3 regions of the Peribacillus suis genome follow, and region 2 is predicted to be linked to each of the others. Evidence: a T-box and tRNA genes for the amino acid it is inferred to sense, from the RefSeq annotation. Region 2 holds a T-box; the other regions hold tRNA genes.

Region 1 (6,485 bases), 2.0 Mb from region 2:
CCCCGGAAGGGGAGTGAAATAGATCCTGAAACCGTGTGCCTACAAGTAGTCAAAGCCCGTTAATGGGTAATGGCGTGCCTTTTGTAGAATGAACCGGCGAGTTACGATTTCATGCGAGGTTAAGTTGATAAGACGGAGCCGCAGCGAAAGCGAGTCTGAATAGGGCGAATGAGTATGAGGTCGTAGACCCGAAACCAGGTGATCTACCCATGTCCAGGGTGAAGTTCAGGTAACACTGAATGGAGGCCCGAACCCACGCACGTTGAAAAGTGCGGGGATGAGGTGTGGGTAGCGGAGAAATTCCAATCGAACCTGGAGATAGCTGGTTCTCTCCGAAATAGCTTTAGGGCTAGCCTCAAGATGAGAGTATTGGAGGTAGAGCACTGATTGGACTAGGGGCCCCCAACGGGTTACCGAATTCAGTCAAACTCCGAATGCCAAATACTTATTCTTGGGAGTCAGACTGCGAGTGATAAGATCCGTAGTCGAAAGGGAAACAGCCCAGACCACCAGCTAAGGTCCCAAAGTATACGTTAAGTGGAAAAGGATGTGGAGTTGCTTAGACAACCAGGATGTTGGCTCAGAAGCAGCCACCATTTAAAGAGTGCGTAATAGCTCACTGGTCGAGTGACTCCGCGCCGAAAATGTACCGGGGCTAAACGTATCACCGAAGCTGTGGATTGACACCGTATGGTGTCGATGGTAGGAGAGCGTTCTAAGGGCGTTGAAGTCAGACCGTAAGGACTGGTGGAGCGCTTAGAAGTGAGAATGCCGGTATGAGTAGCGAAAGAAGGGTGAGAATCCCTTCCACCGAATGCCTAAGGTTTCCTGAGGAAGGCTCGTCCGCTCAGGGTTAGTCGGGACCTAAGCCGAGGCCGAAAGGCGTAGGCGATGGACAACAGGTTGATATTCCTGTACCACCTATACATCGTTTGAACGATGGGGGGACGCAGAAGGATAGGGTAAGCGCGCTGTTGGATATGCGCGTCCAAGCAGTTAGGCCGGAAACGAGGCAAATCCCGTTTCCATTAAGGCGGAGCTGTGATGGCGAGGGAAATATAGTACCGAAGTTCCTGATTCCACACTGCCAAGAAAAGCCTCTAGTGAGATGTAAGGTGCCCGTACCGCAAACCGACACAGGTAGGCGAGGAGAGAATCCTAAGGTGTGCGAGAGAACTCTCGTTAAGGAACTCGGCAAAATGACCCCGTAACTTCGGGAGAAGGGGTGCTTTTTAGGGTGAATAGCCCAGAAAAGCCGCAGTGAATAGGCCCAGGCGACTGTTTAGCAAAAACACAGGTCTCTGCGAAGCCGCAAGGCGAAGTATAGGGGCTGACACCTGCCCGGTGCTGGAAGGTTAAGGGGAGAGGTTAGCGCAAGCGAAGCTTTGAACCGAAGCCCCAGTAAACGGCGGCCGTAACTATAACGGTCCTAAGGTAGCGAAATTCCTTGTCGGGTAAGTTCCGACCCGCACGAAAGGTGTAACGATCTGGGCACTGTCTCAACGAGAGACTCGGTGAAATTATAGTACCTGTGAAGATGCAGGTTACCCGCGACAGGACGGAAAGACCCCGTGGAGCTTTACTGCAGCCTGATATTGAATTTTGTTACAGCTTGTACAGGATAGGTAGGAGCCTGAGAAGCCGGAGCGCTAGCTTCGGTGGAGGCGTTGGTGGGATACTACCCTGGCTGTATTGAAATTCTAACCCGCGCCCCTTATCGGGGTGGGAGACAGTGTCAGGTGGGCAGTTTGACTGGGGCGGTCGCCTCCTAAAGAGTAACGGAGGCGCCCAAAGGTTCCCTCAGAATGGTTGGAAATCATTCGCAGAGTGTAAAGGCACAAGGGAGCTTGACTGCGAGACCTACAAGTCGAGCAGGGACGAAAGTCGGGCTTAGTGATCCGGTGGTTCCGCATGGAAGGGCCATCGCTCAACGGATAAAAGCTACCCCGGGGATAACAGGCTTATCTCCCCCAAGAGTCCACATCGACGGGGAGGTTTGGCACCTCGATGTCGGCTCATCGCATCCTGGGGCTGTAGTCGGTCCCAAGGGTTGGGCTGTTCGCCCATTAAAGCGGTACGCGAGCTGGGTTCAGAACGTCGTGAGACAGTTCGGTCCCTATCCGTCGCGGGCGCAGGAAATTTGAGAGGAGCTGTCCTTAGTACGAGAGGACCGGGATGGACGCACCGCTGGTGTACCAGTTGTCTTGCCAAAGGCATAGCTGGGTAGCTACGTGCGGAAGGGATAAGTGCTGAAAGCATCTAAGCATGAAGCCCCCCTCAAGATGAGATTTCCCATGGCGCAAGCTAGTAAGATCCCTGAAAGATGATCAGGTTGATAGGTCAGAGGTGGAAGCGTGGCGACATGTGGAGCTGACTGATACTAATAGATCGAGGACTTAACCAACGCTTTAAAAAGATGAACACCTTCTGATATTATCTAGTTTTGAAGGAATGAAAATTTCTTCTTGCATTTTTTAAAAAAGATGATATAATAATAGATGTCTTGAAAAAATGCTAACCAACAATGTTTGGTGACGATAGCGAAGAGGTCACACCCGTTCCCATTCCGAACACGGCAGTTAAGCTCTTCAGCGCCGATGGTAGTTGGGGGTTTCCCCCTGTGAGAGTAGGACGTCGCCAAGCTTGTATTGTTCCGCAGTAGCTCAGTGGTAGAGCATTCGGCTGTTAACCGAACGGTCGTAGGTTCGAGTCCTACCTGCGGAGCCATATTGGAGAGCTGTCCGAGTGGCCGAAGGAGCACGATTGGAAATCGTGTAGACGGGTAACCCTGTCTCAAGGGTTCAAATCCCTTGCTCTCCGCCATTTAATACCTGGCCCGTTGGTCAAGCGGTTAAGACACCGCCCTTTCACGGCGGTAACACGGGTTCGATTCCCGTACGGGTCACCATTTCGATAACTTATTGGAGGATTAGCTCAGCTGGGAGAGCATCTGCCTTACAAGCAGAGGGTCGGCGGTTCGATCCCGTCATCCTCCACCATTTCTTTTAAAAAGCATCAAGTTGTTTCTTTATGAATGGAACACTTAACACGAAAACTTGAGGCATATAGTAACATTATTATTATCGCGGGGTGGAGCAGTCCGGTAGCTCGTCGGGCTCATAACCCGAAGGTCGCAGGTTCAAATCCTGTCCCCGCAATCTATGGTCCCGTGGTGTAGCGGTTAACATGCCTGCCTGTCACGCAGGAGATCGCGGGTTCGATTCCCGTCGGGACCGCCATTTTTAATTGTTTGGCTCAGTAGCTCAGTCGGTAGAGCAAAGGACTGAAAATCCTTGTGTCGGCGGTTCGATTCCGTCCTGAGCCACCATAGTAGTGCCGGTGTAGCTCAACTGGTAGAGCAACTGACTTGTAATCAGTAGGTTGGGGGTTCAAGTCCTCTTGCCGGCACCATGTTTCATCCGTGGAGGGGTAGCGAAGTGGCTAAACGCGGCGGACTGTAAATCCGCTCCTTCGGGTTCGGCAGTTCGAATCTGCCCCCCTCCACCATCTTACAGGGGTATAGTTTAAAGGTAGAACAGAGGTCTCCAAAACCTCCGGTGTGGGTTCGAGTCCTACTACCCCTGCCAATTTTATTGTTATGGCGATTGTGGCGAAGTGGTTAACGCACCTGATTGTGGTTCAGGCATTCGTGGGTTCGATTCCCATCAGTCGCCCCATTTTCAATAAAATGATGGTATAATGAATATAACATTAATGGGCTATAGCCAAGCGGTAAGGCAACGGATTTTGATTCCGTCATGCGAAGGTTCGATCCCTTCTAGCCCAGCCATATGCGAAAGTAGTTCAGTGGTAGAATACAACCTTGCCAAGGTTGGGGTCGCGGGTTCGAATCCCGTCTTTCGCTCCAAAAATGTTGGCGGCATAGCCAAGCGGTAAGGCAGAGGTCTGCAAAACCTTTATCACCGGTTCAATTCCGGTTGCCGCCTCCAACAAATTTTGCCCGAGTGGTGGAATGGCAGACACGCTGCACTCAAAATGCAGTGCCGCAAGGCGTGCCGGTTCGACCCCGGCCTCGGGTATCATACGGTCGAAGATATGTCATACAAAAAAGATCTCAACTTAACTGTTGAGGTCTTTTTTTTATTTAATAAACATGAGATTTAGATTATACGTCAGAAAGGATGTGAAATACGTCCATTCTCAATTCAGGTTATGCATTCTTCAATTACTTCAGACCGTTCCCCTTACTTGTGATTTACTATGTAATTGGATTATCAAAGATTTGAACCAAAACGTTTTTATATCCGTTTAACAAAGCATTAAAAGCAATACTCTTAGTAAACGATACTTATTGAATTAGGCTGAAACCTTAGGCGGTTTGCCCTGAAATTTTCTAATGACATGCTTAAATTAATAAAGAGTTCAGTATAGGCGTTCTTACCCATTATCCTGTAATATTATTACTAGAAGTAAAACAGGGGGTTTTTGGGTATGGGGATTTCTTTAAGGACTAACATAAGCACTCAAATATTGGATGAAACATCCGTTTTAGCTGCACTGGAGTCAAATTTAGCAATGATAGAATTCAATCTAAATAGAGAAGTAATATGGGTAAATGAAAACTTTGCAATGACCTTGGGATATACAATTGACGAAATGAAAAATATGCAGCATCATCAATTTTGTACAACGGAATTCAGGAATACCCGAGAGTATGAATCATTATGGGTTACCCTCAAAAATGGAAAAAGGTTTCAAGAAAAAATTCAAAGGGTCGGTAAAACCGGGAATCTCCTATGGCTCGAAGCCACCTATATACCCATCCTAAATGAAGAAGGTAAGGTCCATGCTGTTCTTAAAATCGCAACAGATATTACAGAGCGTGAAAACAACACAATAAAAATCATTTCTCAGCTAAAAGATATGCCTGAAAAATTAGTAAATATCGTTGTTGAGAATTCCAATGAGAAAATTCAAGCAGTGGAGTCACTAAAAAAACAAACGGGTTTAATAAGTGATGTATCTAAAATCATACAAACCATCTCTTTCCAAACAAATGTATTGGCCTTAAATGCAGCGATCGAAGCAGCTCGAGTAGGGGAACAAGGTCGAGGTTTTAAAGTTGTTTCAGACGAAGTTAGAAGATTAGCAGGAAATGTTGATAAAGCCATAAAAAATATAAATTCCAATGTAGAAAATATTACTTTAGACGTAGAGAAGGTTAGTGAGATAACAGAAGATTTACAAAAAATAATCATCGACACTCAATCCATATTCAATAAGACGATTGAAAAGTTAGAAGGGATGACTAAATAAATGAGAATGCTAGGTTTCCCTAAACTAAATATTATTAATTTTTAAAAAATGTGAATAAAGAGAAATCATTACTTGATATCATATTGGAGTTATTGAAAATCTCTACAGATTGGCCCTCTTAGTATAGGGCTTTTTTGTTTTCCAAGCTATGAGCTATATCAGGGCATGGGGCTGAATATTGAATCTAGGTATTAGGGATGATACTGCTAGATTTTTCGGAAAAATCATTGACAATGATAATCATTCTCGACTATGATGGTTTGGTGTGGTCCACCACATATACGGTAATGAGTAGGGAGAGAGCTTAATTTATGAGACAGAAAAAAACTTGGCTTCAAACGATGGCAGCAATTACGCTTGCCATATCTGCAATTCTACCAGTTGGTTCAATAGCTTCTGCGGAAGAGGAATCCAAAACAGGGACCGATCAATTAATAGTTAAATATAAAACGAATAAAGCCGCCTTATCAAAAAAACAAATGAAAAACATAGGTGTTGAAGATGTAGAAGAGGAAAATCAACTGGGGCTGTATGATGTAAAAGCTGAAGAAGCAAATACTGCCATTACAAAGCTTGAAAAGATGGATAACGTCGAATATGTTGAAAAAAATGTTACATATAAAACCGCTGAAACTATAGATGTAAATGATACATACTATAAAAATCAATGGAACTTAAGTGCCATCGATGCACAGGGCGCGTGGGAAAACGTCAAGGATAATAGCAATCTAGTAAAAGTAGCTGTGCTAGATACAGGTGTTCAAGGTACACATGAAGACTTAACAGGCCGTGTACTAGAGGGGAAAACATTCGTAGAAGGATATGATTCAGCGTTTCAAGGGGATGACCAAGGTCATGGTACATTCGTATCCGGGATCATTGCCGCGAATGCTAATAATGGAAAAGGGATTTCAGGTATAGCAGGTGAGGAGAATGTCCAAATACTCCCTGTTAAGGTCATGAATAAATTAGGTGTCGGGGATGCCTTCAATATCGCACAAGGTATTGATTATGCAGTTGAGCAAGGTGCTGATGTCATCAATATGAGCATAAGCGGTGAATATAGCGAAACAATAGAAAAGGCCGTAAAGAATGCCGCGGATAAAGGTATCGTGGTTGTAGCTGCTTCAGGTAACGGCGGCGGCAATGCAGATGCATCCTATCCTGCCGCTCTTCCGAATGTCTTATCGGTTGGTGCCATTGCTACA
Region 2 (6,485 bases):
GCAGGCTTTGCCGTCGACGAGGCAGCGGCACGCTTAATCCATGAAAAAGGGATCGACGCCTTGAATGACTTTACGAAAACACATTTTGCCAATACGGAAAAAGCAAAAAAAATATATCACAAGAAATACGGGAAATGAGAACGGGAATTGGAAACGTAAATGCCTTTGGGCTTGCTTCTTATGATAGTAAGATGAATGTATTCAGAAGATCTTGTCGACTATAAGAAAGTACATATTATTAGGAGGCGGTCTTCATGCAATTATCAGCAAGAAACCAATTAAGTGGAAGAATCACTGAAGTTAAAACAGGACCTATTTCAACTGAAATAACCATGAGTATCAATGGTGTAGACATCGTATCCAGCATTACAACGGCTTCTGCAGAATCAATGGATCTAAAAGTGGATGATCAGGCGACAGCAATCATCAAAGCAAGTTCCATCATGATTGCCAAGTAACTGATACATATCCTAATAGAAGACTCTCACCCACCTTTCTAATTCTAGAGAAGTGAGTGAGAGTCTTCTTTTAAATTTGCATGCTGTCAATCGAAGGCGTTACACCCAGAAAAACAGCCTCCTGAAATGTCAGGAGGCTGCCTTTTTTGATGCGATCTTATCCTCGTAATTCTGCTCCGGCTTTTTCTTTAACCGCTGCAAGCACTTTTTCATGCGCTTTGGTGATATCCTCGTCCGTCAATGTACGTTCCGGATCGAAGTATTTCAATGAGAAAGCGATAGATTTCTTGCCTTCTTCCATTTTTTCACCTTCGTATAAGTCAAAGATACTGACTTCTTTCAATAACTTGCCACCCGCTTCCAAAATAATATTTTGGATGTCGCCGGCTTTCGCTGCTTGCTCGACTACTAACGCGATATCGCGTGTGGTCGATGGATAGCGTGGGATCGTTTGATACGCAATCGGCGCCACTTCCGCTTCAGCCATAGCTTTGAATGAAAGTTCGAAGATGTATGTTTCCTTAATATCCAAATCCTTTTGAACGGTTGGATGCACTTGGCCGATGAAGCCGATTACTTCACCATGTAATAGTACTTCCGCTGTCCGTCCTGGATGCATATCTTTGATTTCCGCTTGGCGATAGCTGATTTGATCAGTTAACCCCAGCGTATCGAAAATTGCTTCGATCACGCCTTTTGCTACATAGAAATCAACCGATTTCTTTTCCCCTTGCCAAGGTTGAGATTCCCATAACCCTGTAATAACTCCAGCTACATGCTCTTTCTCTTCAGGAAGCTCTTGATTGTCTTTTTTGAAGAAGACAGAACCAATTTCATATAGAGCAAGTGAGTCAAGCTGGCGAGCATTATTATATTTCACGACTTCTAATAATTGTGGAACGATGCTTAAACGCAACTGGCTCCGTTCTTCACTCATCGGCATGGCCAAACGGATGGAATCACGGGCGTTCAATGCAAATTGAGCCGCTTTGTCCTCGCTTGTCAACGAATACGTAACCGCTTGATACAGTCCTGCTCCTTCAAGGGTACGGCGGACTTTACGACGTTTCATTTGATAATCCGTCAATTGGCCAGGAGTCGCGGCACCAACCGGCAATGTTGCTGGAATGTTGTCATATCCGTAAAGACGGGCAGCTTCTTCCACTAAATCCGCTTCAATCGTAATATCTCCACGGCGTGTAGGAACGGTGATCGTGAACGTTTCATTGTCCAGAGCCACTCCAAATTGAAGACGTTTGAAAATGGATTCCACTTCAGAAACAGACATATCCGTGCCAAGAAGCGTATTGATTTTTTCAAGGGTAATGCTAATGACAGCCGGCTCCATTGTCAGTTCATCAACCTCTGCCGTTCCTTGTAGAATCGTTCCGCCTGCATATTGTGCAATCAATTGAGCTGCACGTTCTCCAGCTTCACGCACGCGAGCTGGATCGACACCCTTTTCAAAACGGGCACTTGCTTCACTACGTAACCCATGATCTTTCGAAGCTTTACGTACAACCGTCCCGGCAAAATAAGCACTTTCGATAATGACGGTCGTTGTATCATTCTTCACTTCTGAGTTTACCCCGCCCATTACTCCTGCAATCGCAACTGGCTCGGTGCCGTTCGTGATGACCAGATGATCTGGCGATAATGTACGTTCCGTTTCATCCAAAGTAACGATCTTTTCTGCTTCGTTCGCTTTACGGATGACAATTTCCTTTGAACCCAAACGATCATAATCAAAGGCATGTAGTGGCTGACCATATTCAAGTAAAATGTAATTCGTAATATCGACCACGTTGTTATGCGGACGAATGCCTGCTGACATAAGGCGGGTCTGCATCCAGAGTGGAGATGGACCTACTTTTACGTCCTTGATGATTTTAGCGATGTATAATGGATTATCTTCTTTTGCTTCCACTTTGATGTTAATATAATCAGTGGCTTTTTCCGTTGCTTCTTCTTTTTCGATGACTGGCCATTTCACATCACGACCAAGAATGGCCCCGACTTCATAAGCAACACCCAGCATGCTTAAAGCATCTGATCGGTTTGGCGTTAAACCAAGTTCCAGCACTTCATCGCTTAAACCAAGTTCTTCTAGTGCATCTTTGCCAACTTCCACATCATTAGGGAATACAAAAATGCCTGTTGCATAATCTTTAGATACAATCTTGGATTCGAAACCTAATTCTTGAAGCGAGCAAATCATTCCGTGAGATTCTTCTCCACGAAGCTTGGCTTTCTTGATTTTAAAGTTACCTGGAAGTACAGCGCCAACAGTCGCTACGGCTACTTTTTGGCCTTTATCCACGTTCGGGGCTCCACAGACGATTTGTACAGGGGCCTCCGCTCCAATATCAACCAGGCATTTATTCAGTTTATCGGCATTCGGATGCTGTTCGCGTTCTAGTACGTGTCCGATGACAATCCCTTTAAGCCCTTCACTTTTCTTTTCTACCCCTTCAACCTCAATGCCGCTCTTCGTGATTTTATCCGCAAGCTCAGTTGCATTGATGCCGGAAAGGTCTACATATTCCTGCAACCATTTATATGATACAAACATGGTAGGTCCTCCTCTTTCAAATTAAAATTTATGCTTCATGATGATGGAATTGTTTTAAGAAACGAACATCGTTTGTATAGAAGTGACGGATATCATCCACGCCGTATTTTAGCATCGCGATCCGTTCTACACCGATTCCAAAAGCGAATCCGGAGTATTTCTTCGAATCGAATCCAGCCATTTCAAGGACATTCGGATGAACGATTCCTCCACCCAGCACTTCAATCCATCCTGTTTGTTTACATACATTACAACCTTTACCGCCACAGATTTTACATGAGATATCCACCTCTACTGATGGCTCCGTGAAAGGGAAGAAACTTGGACGAAGACGGATTTCCCGGTCTTGGCCGAATACTTTCTTAGCAAATACATCAAGTGTTCCTTTCAGGTCGCTCATGCTGATGTTTTCATCGATGACCAAGCCTTCAATTTGCTGGAATTGATGCGAGTGCGTTGCGTCATCATTATCACGACGATACACTTTACCTGGACAAATGATTTTAACCGGACCTTGGCCTTTATGTTTTTCCATCGTTCTTGCTTGTACTGGAGACGTGTGGGTACGCATCAAAATCTCATCCGTTATGTAGAATGAATCTTGCATATCACGTGCTGGATGGCTCTTCGGCAAGTTCAATGCCTCAAAGTTGTAATAGTCCGTTTCGACTTCAGGACCTTCAGCCACTGTGTATCCCATACCGATGAATAGGTCTTCAATTTCCTCGACGACCCGTGTTAATGGATGAAGATTTCCTTTCTTAACCGGACGGCCTGGTAATGTCACGTCAATCGTTTCTGTTGCAAGCTTCTTATTAACGGCAGCTGTTTCTAATGCCGCTTGTTTTTCCTCGATTTTCGACGCGATGGCTCCACGGACCTCATTAGCTAGCGCTCCGATTTTCGGACGTTCCTCAGCTGATAATTTCCCCATTCCGCGTAATACCTCTGTAATCGGCCCTTTTTTCCCTAAATAAGCAACACGGACTTCATTCAGTTCTTTTAGTTCGGAAGCTGCGGCAACTTTTTGCAACGCTTCTTCCTGCAGTTCTAGTAAACGTTCCTGCATCATGTCTTCCTCCTTTAGTTTTCCTTTTGTAAAAATGAACACAAAAAAACCCCACTCCCAGAAAGGGACGAGGTTTATGTATCGCGGTACCACCCTTATTAGTGCTATCTGCTAAAAAGCATGAAGCACTCACTCATAAAAAATAACGGCTCTTCACCGGAACATTTTTCAGACACTCTGTCTTCCCAATGCCAACTCGAAAGGTGAATTCCCTTAAGCAGTGCCATAAAAATGCTTTCAGTCACGGCATTTTTTCCCTGGTTATGGATGTCTTAAGTTACTACTCTTTGTCATTGTTGTTTTCATTATAAAATTCTGTTTCATTATATTATAAATGAACGGCCGTTTCAAATTGATTTTCTTAAATAGTACATTAAAATACCGGCCGCGATCCCGACATTCAGTGATTCACTTTTCCCGTAAATCGGAATATAAAGGTTTTTCGTCGTTTTCGCCAATAATTCCTTGGAAACTCCTTGGCCTTCATTACCGACGAGCAGTGCAAATCGCGAAGACCTTTCCACCTCTTCAAAGGGCGAGCCACCTTCTAAGGCCGTGCCATAAACCGGCATGCCTTGTTGCTTCAGTTCATCAATGATCTCGGAAAGATTCCCTTTAACCACCGGCATATGAAACAGGCTTCCCTGCGTGGAACGGACCACTTTCGGATTATACAAATCGGCACACCCTTCTCCTAGAATGACAGCATCGATTCCGGCTGCATCAGCTGTCCGGATCATCGTGCCGATATTGCCTGGATCTTGCACCGCATCGATCAACAGTAGTTTGTCCGGATTGATGGAAGACATGCTCATGGTTTTCTGTTCACAGACAGCGGCTATTCCTTGTGGGCTCTCCGTATCGCAAATCGCCTTCATGATATCAGTTTTCACATAGATGACATCCGTGCCTTCAAGCGAAAAATGGGCCGGCATTTCTGTTTCTTCATTTACGATTACTTCCATGACGATTTCTGCCTTCAATGCTTCTTCAACAAGATGAAAACCTTCTACTAAATATGTACCGGTTTTATCCCGTTCTTTTTTGGTTAATAATTTTTTCCACTGCTTCACCTGAGGGTTTTTTACAGACTCAATATATTTCAAGGTAAACGCTCCTTTAATATTTCACGCTAATTATCCTATTATAACGTAATTCGTATACATATTGAATGCCTGTTTGTGAAATGCTAGTGATGTGAGTCATTATGTGTTAGAGGAGGAAAAATCATGAATTTAAATTTACGCAATGCCATTATTCAGAATGTATCCGGAAATACGCAAGAACAGCTAGAGGATACGATAGTCGATGCGATTCAAAATGGTGAGGAAAAAATGCTACCAGGTCTTGGCGTATTATTCGAAGTCATCTGGGAAAATTCATCCGAACAGGAAAAGCAGGAAATGATTACGGCTCTTGAATCTGGATTAAAAAAATAACAGCCATCCACGGCTGTTATTTTTTCGGCTCATAAGTGATCCGTATTAATGCGATTTTTGATGTATGGGTCCGTTAAGTCAGGGTTCTCATCGCTATCTTGTGGCACCTTTCCGTCCCCGGGAGCCGTGGTCCGATTCAGTGCGTCTCCTACATCCAGTGAATGTTTGGTGTCAGCGGAAAACGGATCTGCATGGGGATCGCTCGCTATCGTTCCCTCATAATCCTCTGGTCTTGGCTTCTTATACTGCTCCGTGGAATTCGACTTCATCTCCTTCTCCTGTGCCCGATTCGATCCCATCTCTTGATTATCATAGATGTTGGTTGAATTTCCATGAAGCTCTTCGCCTTTACCTGGCTGTGCCTCTACTTCACTTGCTTGATAGGCATTCGCCGTCGTTTCCGGGAAAAGATTCGGATCCGGATTATTCACGATACCGGTTTTAAGTGGGTTATTCTCTTGGGAGGTAATATGATCTTCGGTCTCTATTGGGGTCTCGTCGTCAAGAAGAATCAAGAACTTCCCGGCTTCAACTTCATTTATATAAGCCGTGGCTTCACTATCGGCTAAACCCAGATTCCCTAAACGATTTCTGATATCACCGGATCCTTCATTCAAGAAGAAGTGTTTCACTTTTTCTACGAATGAATCATCATCCTGGTTCGTGATAATATCGACGTCCTCATTCTGGCTATTGTTCACAAAAGCCACATCTTCTTTTTTATTCGCGATTACGGTGATTTTCTCACTATCCCATCCTTTTAAATGAAGCGCCTGGATTTCCTTGTTTGCTTCGGAACTAGAATCATAAACACCATGCAATGTTTTTCCCATGAATTATTCCTCCTTTTGTAGCATTACTATTTAATCTTGTTATACCCTTACCACCCAAAATTAAACAAAAATCAAGCTCTAGCCAGTCGATAAGGATTTAATTCCACTCGTCAT
Region 3 (6,485 bases), 650 kb from region 2:
GGTGAGGTAACCTTTATGGAGCCAGCCGCCTAAGGTGGGACAGATGATTGGGGTGAAGTCGTAACAAGGTAGCCGTATCGGAAGGTGCGGCTGGATCACCTCCTTTCTAAGGATAATACGAGAGCGCTTTTGTTTTGTTCAGTTTTGAATGAGTAATTCATTCAACCACGAAGGACTCATCACATCGTGATGACGATCTTTCTACATTGTTCCTTGAAAACTAGATAATAGATAGAAGGCAATTAATTTTTTTCAAAGCATCAGTAAGATCTTTTTAACGGTTAAGTTAGAAAGGGCGCACGGTGGATGCCTTGGCACTAGGAGCCGATGAAGGACGGGACTAACACCGATATGCTTCGGGGAGCTGTAAGTAAGCTTTGATCCGGAGATTTCCGAATGGGGAAACCCACTGTTCGTAATGGAACAGTATCTCTACCTGAATACATAGGGTATTGAAGGCAGACCCGGGGAACTGAAACATCTAAGTACCCGGAGGAAGAGAAAGCAATAGCGATTTCCTGAGTAGCGGCGAGCGAAACGGAATGTAGCCCAAACCAAGAGGCTTGCCTCTTGGGGTTGTAGGACACTCAATATGGAGTTACAAAGGAACGGGGTAAATGAAGTGACCTGGAAAGGTCCGTCAAAGAAGGTAAAAACCCTGTAGTTGAAACTTCGTTCCCTCCTGAGTGGATCCTGAGTACGGCGGGACACGAGAAATCCCGTCGGAAGCAGGGAGGACCATCTCCCAAGGCTAAATACTACCTAGTGACCGATAGTGAACCAGTACCGTGAGGGAAAGGTGAAAAGCACCCCGGAAGGGGAGTGAAATAGATCCTGAAACCGTGTGCCTACAAGTAGTCAAAGCCCGTTAATGGGTAATGGCGTGCCTTTTGTAGAATGAACCGGCGAGTTACGATTTCATGCGAGGTTAAGTTGATAAGACGGAGCCGCAGCGAAAGCGAGTCTGAATAGGGCGAATGAGTATGAGGTCGTAGACCCGAAACCAGGTGATCTACCCATGTCCAGGGTGAAGTTCAGGTAACACTGAATGGAGGCCCGAACCCACGCACGTTGAAAAGTGCGGGGATGAGGTGTGGGTAGCGGAGAAATTCCAATCGAACCTGGAGATAGCTGGTTCTCTCCGAAATAGCTTTAGGGCTAGCCTCAAGATGAGAGTATTGGAGGTAGAGCACTGATTGGACTAGGGGCCCCCAACGGGTTACCGAATTCAGTCAAACTCCGAATGCCAAATACTTATTCTTGGGAGTCAGACTGCGAGTGATAAGATCCGTAGTCGAAAGGGAAACAGCCCAGACCACCAGCTAAGGTCCCAAAGTATACGTTAAGTGGAAAAGGATGTGGAGTTGCTTAGACAACCAGGATGTTGGCTCAGAAGCAGCCACCATTTAAAGAGTGCGTAATAGCTCACTGGTCGAGTGACTCCGCGCCGAAAATGTACCGGGGCTAAACGTATCACCGAAGCTGTGGATTGACACCGTATGGTGTCGATGGTAGGAGAGCGTTCTAAGGGCGTTGAAGTCAGACCGTAAGGACTGGTGGAGCGCTTAGAAGTGAGAATGCCGGTATGAGTAGCGAAAGAAGGGTGAGAATCCCTTCCACCGAATGCCTAAGGTTTCCTGAGGAAGGCTCGTCCGCTCAGGGTTAGTCGGGACCTAAGCCGAGGCCGAAAGGCGTAGGCGATGGACAACAGGTTGATATTCCTGTACCACCTATACATCGTTTGAACGATGGGGGGACGCAGAAGGATAGGGTAAGCGCGCTGTTGGATATGCGCGTCCAAGCAGTTAGGCCGGAAACGAGGCAAATCCCGTTTCCATTAAGGCGGAGCTGTGATGGCGAGGGAAATATAGTACCGAAGTTCCTGATTCCACACTGCCAAGAAAAGCCTCTAGTGAGATGTAAGGTGCCCGTACCGCAAACCGACACAGGTAGGCGAGGAGAGAATCCTAAGGTGTGCGAGAGAACTCTCGTTAAGGAACTCGGCAAAATGACCCCGTAACTTCGGGAGAAGGGGTGCTTTTTAGGGTGAATAGCCCAGAAAAGCCGCAGTGAATAGGCCCAGGCGACTGTTTAGCAAAAACACAGGTCTCTGCGAAGCCGCAAGGCGAAGTATAGGGGCTGACACCTGCCCGGTGCTGGAAGGTTAAGGGGAGAGGTTAGCGCAAGCGAAGCTTTGAACCGAAGCCCCAGTAAACGGCGGCCGTAACTATAACGGTCCTAAGGTAGCGAAATTCCTTGTCGGGTAAGTTCCGACCCGCACGAAAGGTGTAACGATCTGGGCACTGTCTCAACGAGAGACTCGGTGAAATTATAGTACCTGTGAAGATGCAGGTTACCCGCGACAGGACGGAAAGACCCCGTGGAGCTTTACTGCAGCCTGATATTGAATTTTGTTACAGCTTGTACAGGATAGGTAGGAGCCTGAGAAGCCGGAGCGCTAGCTTCGGTGGAGGCGTTGGTGGGATACTACCCTGGCTGTATTGAAATTCTAACCCGCGCCCCTTATCGGGGTGGGAGACAGTGTCAGGTGGGCAGTTTGACTGGGGCGGTCGCCTCCTAAAGAGTAACGGAGGCGCCCAAAGGTTCCCTCAGAATGGTTGGAAATCATTCGCAGAGTGTAAAGGCACAAGGGAGCTTGACTGCGAGACCTACAAGTCGAGCAGGGACGAAAGTCGGGCTTAGTGATCCGGTGGTTCCGCATGGAAGGGCCATCGCTCAACGGATAAAAGCTACCCCGGGGATAACAGGCTTATCTCCCCCAAGAGTCCACATCGACGGGGAGGTTTGGCACCTCGATGTCGGCTCATCGCATCCTGGGGCTGTAGTCGGTCCCAAGGGTTGGGCTGTTCGCCCATTAAAGCGGTACGCGAGCTGGGTTCAGAACGTCGTGAGACAGTTCGGTCCCTATCCGTCGCGGGCGCAGGAAATTTGAGAGGAGCTGTCCTTAGTACGAGAGGACCGGGATGGACGCACCGCTGGTGTACCAGTTGTCTTGCCAAAGGCATAGCTGGGTAGCTACGTGCGGAAGGGATAAGTGCTGAAAGCATCTAAGCATGAAGCCCCCCTCAAGATGAGATTTCCCATGGCGCAAGCTAGTAAGATCCCTGAAAGATGATCAGGTTGATAGGTCAGAGGTGGAAGCGTGGCGACATGTGGAGCTGACTGATACTAATAGATCGAGGACTTAACCAACGCTTTTAAAAAATGAACACCTTCTAATATATTATCTAGTTTTGAAGGAATGAAAATTTCTTCTTGCTTTTTTTCAGAGATATGCTATAATAGTAAATGTCCTAAAAAAGTTAACAATGTTTGGTGGCGATAGCGAAGAGGTCACACCCGTTCCCATTCCGAACACGGCAGTTAAGCTCTTCAGCGCCGATGGTAGTTGGGGGTTTCCCCCTGTGAGAGTAGGACGCCGCCAAGCATATAAATATGGAGGATTAGCTCAGCTGGGAGAGCATCTGCCTTACAAGCAGAGGGTCGGCGGTTCGATCCCGTCATCCTCCACCATTATTTTTTACACCTGCCGGTGTAGCTCAACTGGTAGAGCAACTGACTTGTAATCAGTAGGTTGGGGGTTCAAGTCCTCTTGCCGGCACCATTTTCATAGTAAGACAAGCATGAGCCATTAGCTCAGTTGGTAGAGCATCTGACTTTTAATCAGAGGGTCGAAGGTTCGAATCCTTCATGGCTCATCACTTTTTCATGCGGGTGTGGCGGAATTGGCAGACGCACCAGACTTAGGATCTGGCGCCGCAAGGCGTGGGGGTTCAAGTCCCTTCACCCGCATCATTCATGCGGAAGTAGTTCAGTGGTAGAATACAACCTTGCCAAGGTTGGGGTCGCGGGTTCGAATCCCGTCTTCCGCTCCACTTTTCGTATGTGCCGGGGTGGCGGAACTGGCAGACGCACAGGACTTAAAATCCTGCGGTAGGTGACTACCGTACCGGTTCGATTCCGGTCCTCGGCACCATCTTAATATGCGCCCGTAGCTCAATTGGATAGAGCATCTGACTACGAATCAGAAGGTTGTAGGTTCGACTCCCGCCGGGCGCACCATGTTTTTTTGCGGGAAGTAGCTCAGCTTGGTAGAGCACTTGGTTTGGGACCAAGGGGTCGCAGGTTCGAATCCTGTCTTCCCGACCATGTGATTTTTAATGAAATGGGGCCTTAGCTCAGCTGGGAGAGCGCCTGCCTTGCACGCAGGAGGTCAGCGGTTCGATCCCGCTAGGCTCCACCATTTTTTCAAAAAAAGAAAACTTATATTATTTTGGCGGTGTAGCTCAGCTGGCTAGAGCGTACGGTTCATACCCGTGAGGTCGGGGGTTCGATCCCCTCCGCCGCTACCAATAAATATAAGGACCTTTAGCTCAGCTGGTTAGAGCAGACGGCTCATAACCGTCCGGTCGTAGGTTCGAGTCCTACAAGGTCCACCATAGAATTTTTTTCTTAGCCACGGAGGTATACCCAAGTTCGGCTGAAGGGATCGGTCTTGAAAACCGACAGGGGAGTCAAATCCCGCGGGGGTTCGAATCCCTCTACCTCCTCCATTTTTTTAAAAAGCAACAAGTTGTTTTAAAGCAACCTTACATATTAGGAAGTAAAAAAACAGTATTCATGAAAACTTGATGCAAAATGATTCATTATTACCGTCGCGGGGTGGAGCAGTCCGGTAGCTCGTCGGGCTCATAACCCGAAGGTCGCAGGTTCAAATCCTGTCCCCGCAATCATTAGGTCCCGTGGTGTAGCGGTTAACATGCCTGCCTGTCACGCAGGAGATCGCGGGTTCGATTCCCGTCGGGACCGCCATTTTTTAGGCTCAGTAGCTCAGTCGGTAGAGCAAAGGACTGAAAATCCTTGTGTCGGCGGTTCGATTCCGTCCTGAGCCACCATTACAATTTCATATTACGGCGATTGTGGCGAAGTGGTTAACGCACCTGATTGTGGTTCAGGCATTCGTGGGTTCGATTCCCATCAGTCGCCCCATTTCGCGGGTGTAGTTTAGTGGTAAAACCTCAGCCTTCCAAGCTGATGATGAGGGTTCGATTCCCTTCACCCGCTCCAATATGGGCCTATAGCTCAGCTGGTTAGAGCGCACGCCTGATAAGCGTGAGGTCGATGGTTCGAGTCCATTTAGGCCCACCATATTTTATTGTTCCGCAGTAGCTCAGTGGTAGAGCATTCGGCTGTTAACCGAACGGTCGTAGGTTCGAGTCCTACCTGCGGAGCCATGGGGAAGTACTCAAGAGGCTGAAGAGGCGCCCCTGCTAAGGGTGTAGGTCGCGCGAGCGGCGCGAGGGTTCAAATCCCTCCTTCTCCGCCATTCGGCCCGTTGGTCAAGCGGTTAAGACACCGCCCTTTCACGGCGGTAACACGGGTTCGATTCCCGTACGGGTCATAAAAAGAAGCATACATAAGTATGCTTCTTTTTTTATGACTGTTTTTTCTTATTATAGAAGTATTTTATTAATCGGATGTTTAATAAAATACTTCTATCTATTTAACCGATTGCGTAACGTGCATTCCTACCATAATGATCACTACTATTCCTACGAATACTCTATCAATGTTGAAGTTCGCTGAAGGCTGTGCAATAAAATAGCCTATTCCCCCCGTTGAAACAAACATTTCAGCAGCAATTACACCAACCAAGAACTGCCTGATTCCTACACGTAATCCAGATACAATTTGGGGTAAAGAACCTGGAAGAGCGACCGTAAGGAAAGTTTGAAGCTGAGAAGCTCCGAAAGCCTTTGTCACTCTTGTGAGATTGGGGTCAAGATTCTGTACACCGGACATGGTATTGAGAATAATCGCGAATACACCTGCGAGAAAGACGAGTAATACTTTGCTAGAAAATCCGGATCCCATCCATACCATGATTAAAGGCAGTAGGACAATGCGAGGGGTACCTAGCATTGCGGTTAGAAAAGGATCAAAAGCTTTATACCTAAAGGTTTGTACCATCCAGTAATTAGTCCGACGCCCATCCCTACGAAAGCAACTAGAATGAATCCTACGGAAAAGTTCTTAAGTGTGAATGCCAAGTTTTCCAAAAGTACACCGCTTACAGCTAGTTGATATCCGACCTGTACCATTTGCAATGGAGAACTTAAAAATATAGGATTGATTACTCTAAATTGATAGAGTAACTCCCAAAAGATGAGTACACTTAAGAAGCTAATCAAACCTATATAAGGTGGTCAGCTACATCGTAGGAGTCTTTTTTCTATAAGTTTGATTAAAGGAAGAGACCTTTTATTAGGATGGGCATATAATATGTCTTCCGTCACTGGACGGTATCTTAATTTATAGAATATATAGGAGCCTGTAATCCTTTTACAAAAAAAAAGACCGCAAGTAAATTCAGAAGAATTTCTTGCGGTCTTTTTATATTTCACTTTTTACTCGAGATTTGCGTGTCGGCCATACATTTTATTCGTATTCAATCCCTTTTTATC

The links. The T-box of region 2 lies ahead of pheS (phenylalanine--tRNA ligase subunit alpha). A T-box ahead of a tRNA ligase gene usually reads a tRNA of that ligase, here a tRNA-Phe.
Region 1: it has a tRNA-Phe gene. The T-box ahead of pheS (phenylalanine--tRNA ligase subunit alpha) is inferred to sense a tRNA for this amino acid. The anticodon was not compared.
Region 3: it has a tRNA-Phe gene. The T-box ahead of pheS (phenylalanine--tRNA ligase subunit alpha) is inferred to sense a tRNA for this amino acid. The anticodon was not compared.

What each region holds. Positions count from the first base shown of each region.
Region 1 is NZ_CM182019.1:741,255-747,739, forward strand. Features, by position in the region: rRNA gene AC503W_RS03565 (23S ribosomal RNA) at 1-2,404, shown strand, start outside; rRNA gene rrf (5S ribosomal RNA) at 2,528-2,643, shown strand; tRNA gene AC503W_RS03575 (tRNA-Asn) at 2,653-2,727, shown strand; tRNA gene AC503W_RS03580 (tRNA-Ser) at 2,732-2,823, shown strand; tRNA gene AC503W_RS03585 (tRNA-Glu) at 2,834-2,908, shown strand; tRNA gene AC503W_RS03590 (tRNA-Val) at 2,924-2,999, shown strand; tRNA gene AC503W_RS03595 (tRNA-Met) at 3,085-3,158, shown strand; tRNA gene AC503W_RS03600 (tRNA-Asp) at 3,164-3,239, shown strand; tRNA gene AC503W_RS03605 (tRNA-Phe) at 3,253-3,328, shown strand; tRNA gene AC503W_RS03610 (tRNA-Thr) at 3,336-3,411, shown strand; tRNA gene AC503W_RS03615 (tRNA-Tyr) at 3,424-3,507, shown strand; tRNA gene AC503W_RS03620 (tRNA-Trp) at 3,514-3,587, shown strand; tRNA gene AC503W_RS03625 (tRNA-His) at 3,602-3,677, shown strand; tRNA gene AC503W_RS03630 (tRNA-Gln) at 3,716-3,790, shown strand; tRNA gene AC503W_RS03635 (tRNA-Gly) at 3,794-3,868, shown strand; tRNA gene AC503W_RS03640 (tRNA-Cys) at 3,877-3,950, shown strand; tRNA gene AC503W_RS03645 (tRNA-Leu) at 3,960-4,040, shown strand; gene AC503W_RS03650 (methyl-accepting chemotaxis protein) at 4,453-5,277, shown strand; gene AC503W_RS03655 (S8 family peptidase) at 5,589-6,485, shown strand, end outside.
Region 2 is NZ_CM182019.1:2,965,666-2,972,150, forward strand. Features, by position in the region: gene rnhC (ribonuclease HIII) at 1-138, shown strand, start outside; gene AC503W_RS14465 (TOBE domain-containing protein) at 255-458, shown strand; gene pheT (phenylalanine--tRNA ligase subunit beta) at 616-3,030, opposite strand; gene pheS (phenylalanine--tRNA ligase subunit alpha) at 3,059-4,099, opposite strand; T-box leader at 4,160-4,402, opposite strand; gene AC503W_RS14480 (TrmH family RNA methyltransferase) at 4,447-5,205, opposite strand; gene sspI (small acid-soluble spore protein SspI) at 5,329-5,538, shown strand; gene AC503W_RS14490 (general stress protein) at 5,568-6,371, opposite strand.
Region 3 is NZ_CM182019.1:3,613,813-3,620,297, reverse strand. Features, by position in the region: rRNA gene AC503W_RS17785 (16S ribosomal RNA) at 1-106, shown strand, start outside; rRNA gene AC503W_RS17780 (23S ribosomal RNA) at 280-3,213, shown strand; rRNA gene rrf (5S ribosomal RNA) at 3,333-3,448, shown strand; tRNA gene AC503W_RS17770 (tRNA-Val) at 3,459-3,534, shown strand; tRNA gene AC503W_RS17765 (tRNA-Thr) at 3,550-3,625, shown strand; tRNA gene AC503W_RS17760 (tRNA-Lys) at 3,647-3,719, shown strand; tRNA gene AC503W_RS17755 (tRNA-Leu) at 3,732-3,813, shown strand; tRNA gene AC503W_RS17750 (tRNA-Gly) at 3,822-3,896, shown strand; tRNA gene AC503W_RS17745 (tRNA-Leu) at 3,909-3,997, shown strand; tRNA gene AC503W_RS17740 (tRNA-Arg) at 4,007-4,083, shown strand; tRNA gene AC503W_RS17735 (tRNA-Pro) at 4,094-4,170, shown strand; tRNA gene AC503W_RS17730 (tRNA-Ala) at 4,189-4,264, shown strand; tRNA gene AC503W_RS17725 (tRNA-Met) at 4,297-4,373, shown strand; tRNA gene AC503W_RS17720 (tRNA-Ile) at 4,384-4,460, shown strand; tRNA gene AC503W_RS17715 (tRNA-Ser) at 4,482-4,574, shown strand; tRNA gene AC503W_RS17710 (tRNA-Met) at 4,678-4,751, shown strand; tRNA gene AC503W_RS17705 (tRNA-Asp) at 4,758-4,833, shown strand; tRNA gene AC503W_RS17700 (tRNA-Phe) at 4,841-4,916, shown strand; tRNA gene AC503W_RS17695 (tRNA-His) at 4,935-5,010, shown strand; tRNA gene AC503W_RS17690 (tRNA-Gly) at 5,015-5,088, shown strand; tRNA gene AC503W_RS17685 (tRNA-Ile) at 5,093-5,169, shown strand; tRNA gene AC503W_RS17680 (tRNA-Asn) at 5,181-5,255, shown strand; tRNA gene AC503W_RS17675 (tRNA-Ser) at 5,257-5,347, shown strand; tRNA gene AC503W_RS17670 (tRNA-Glu) at 5,351-5,422, shown strand; gene AC503W_RS17665 (ABC transporter permease) at 5,521-5,991, opposite strand; gene hxlB (6-phospho-3-hexuloisomerase) at 6,429-6,485, opposite strand, start outside.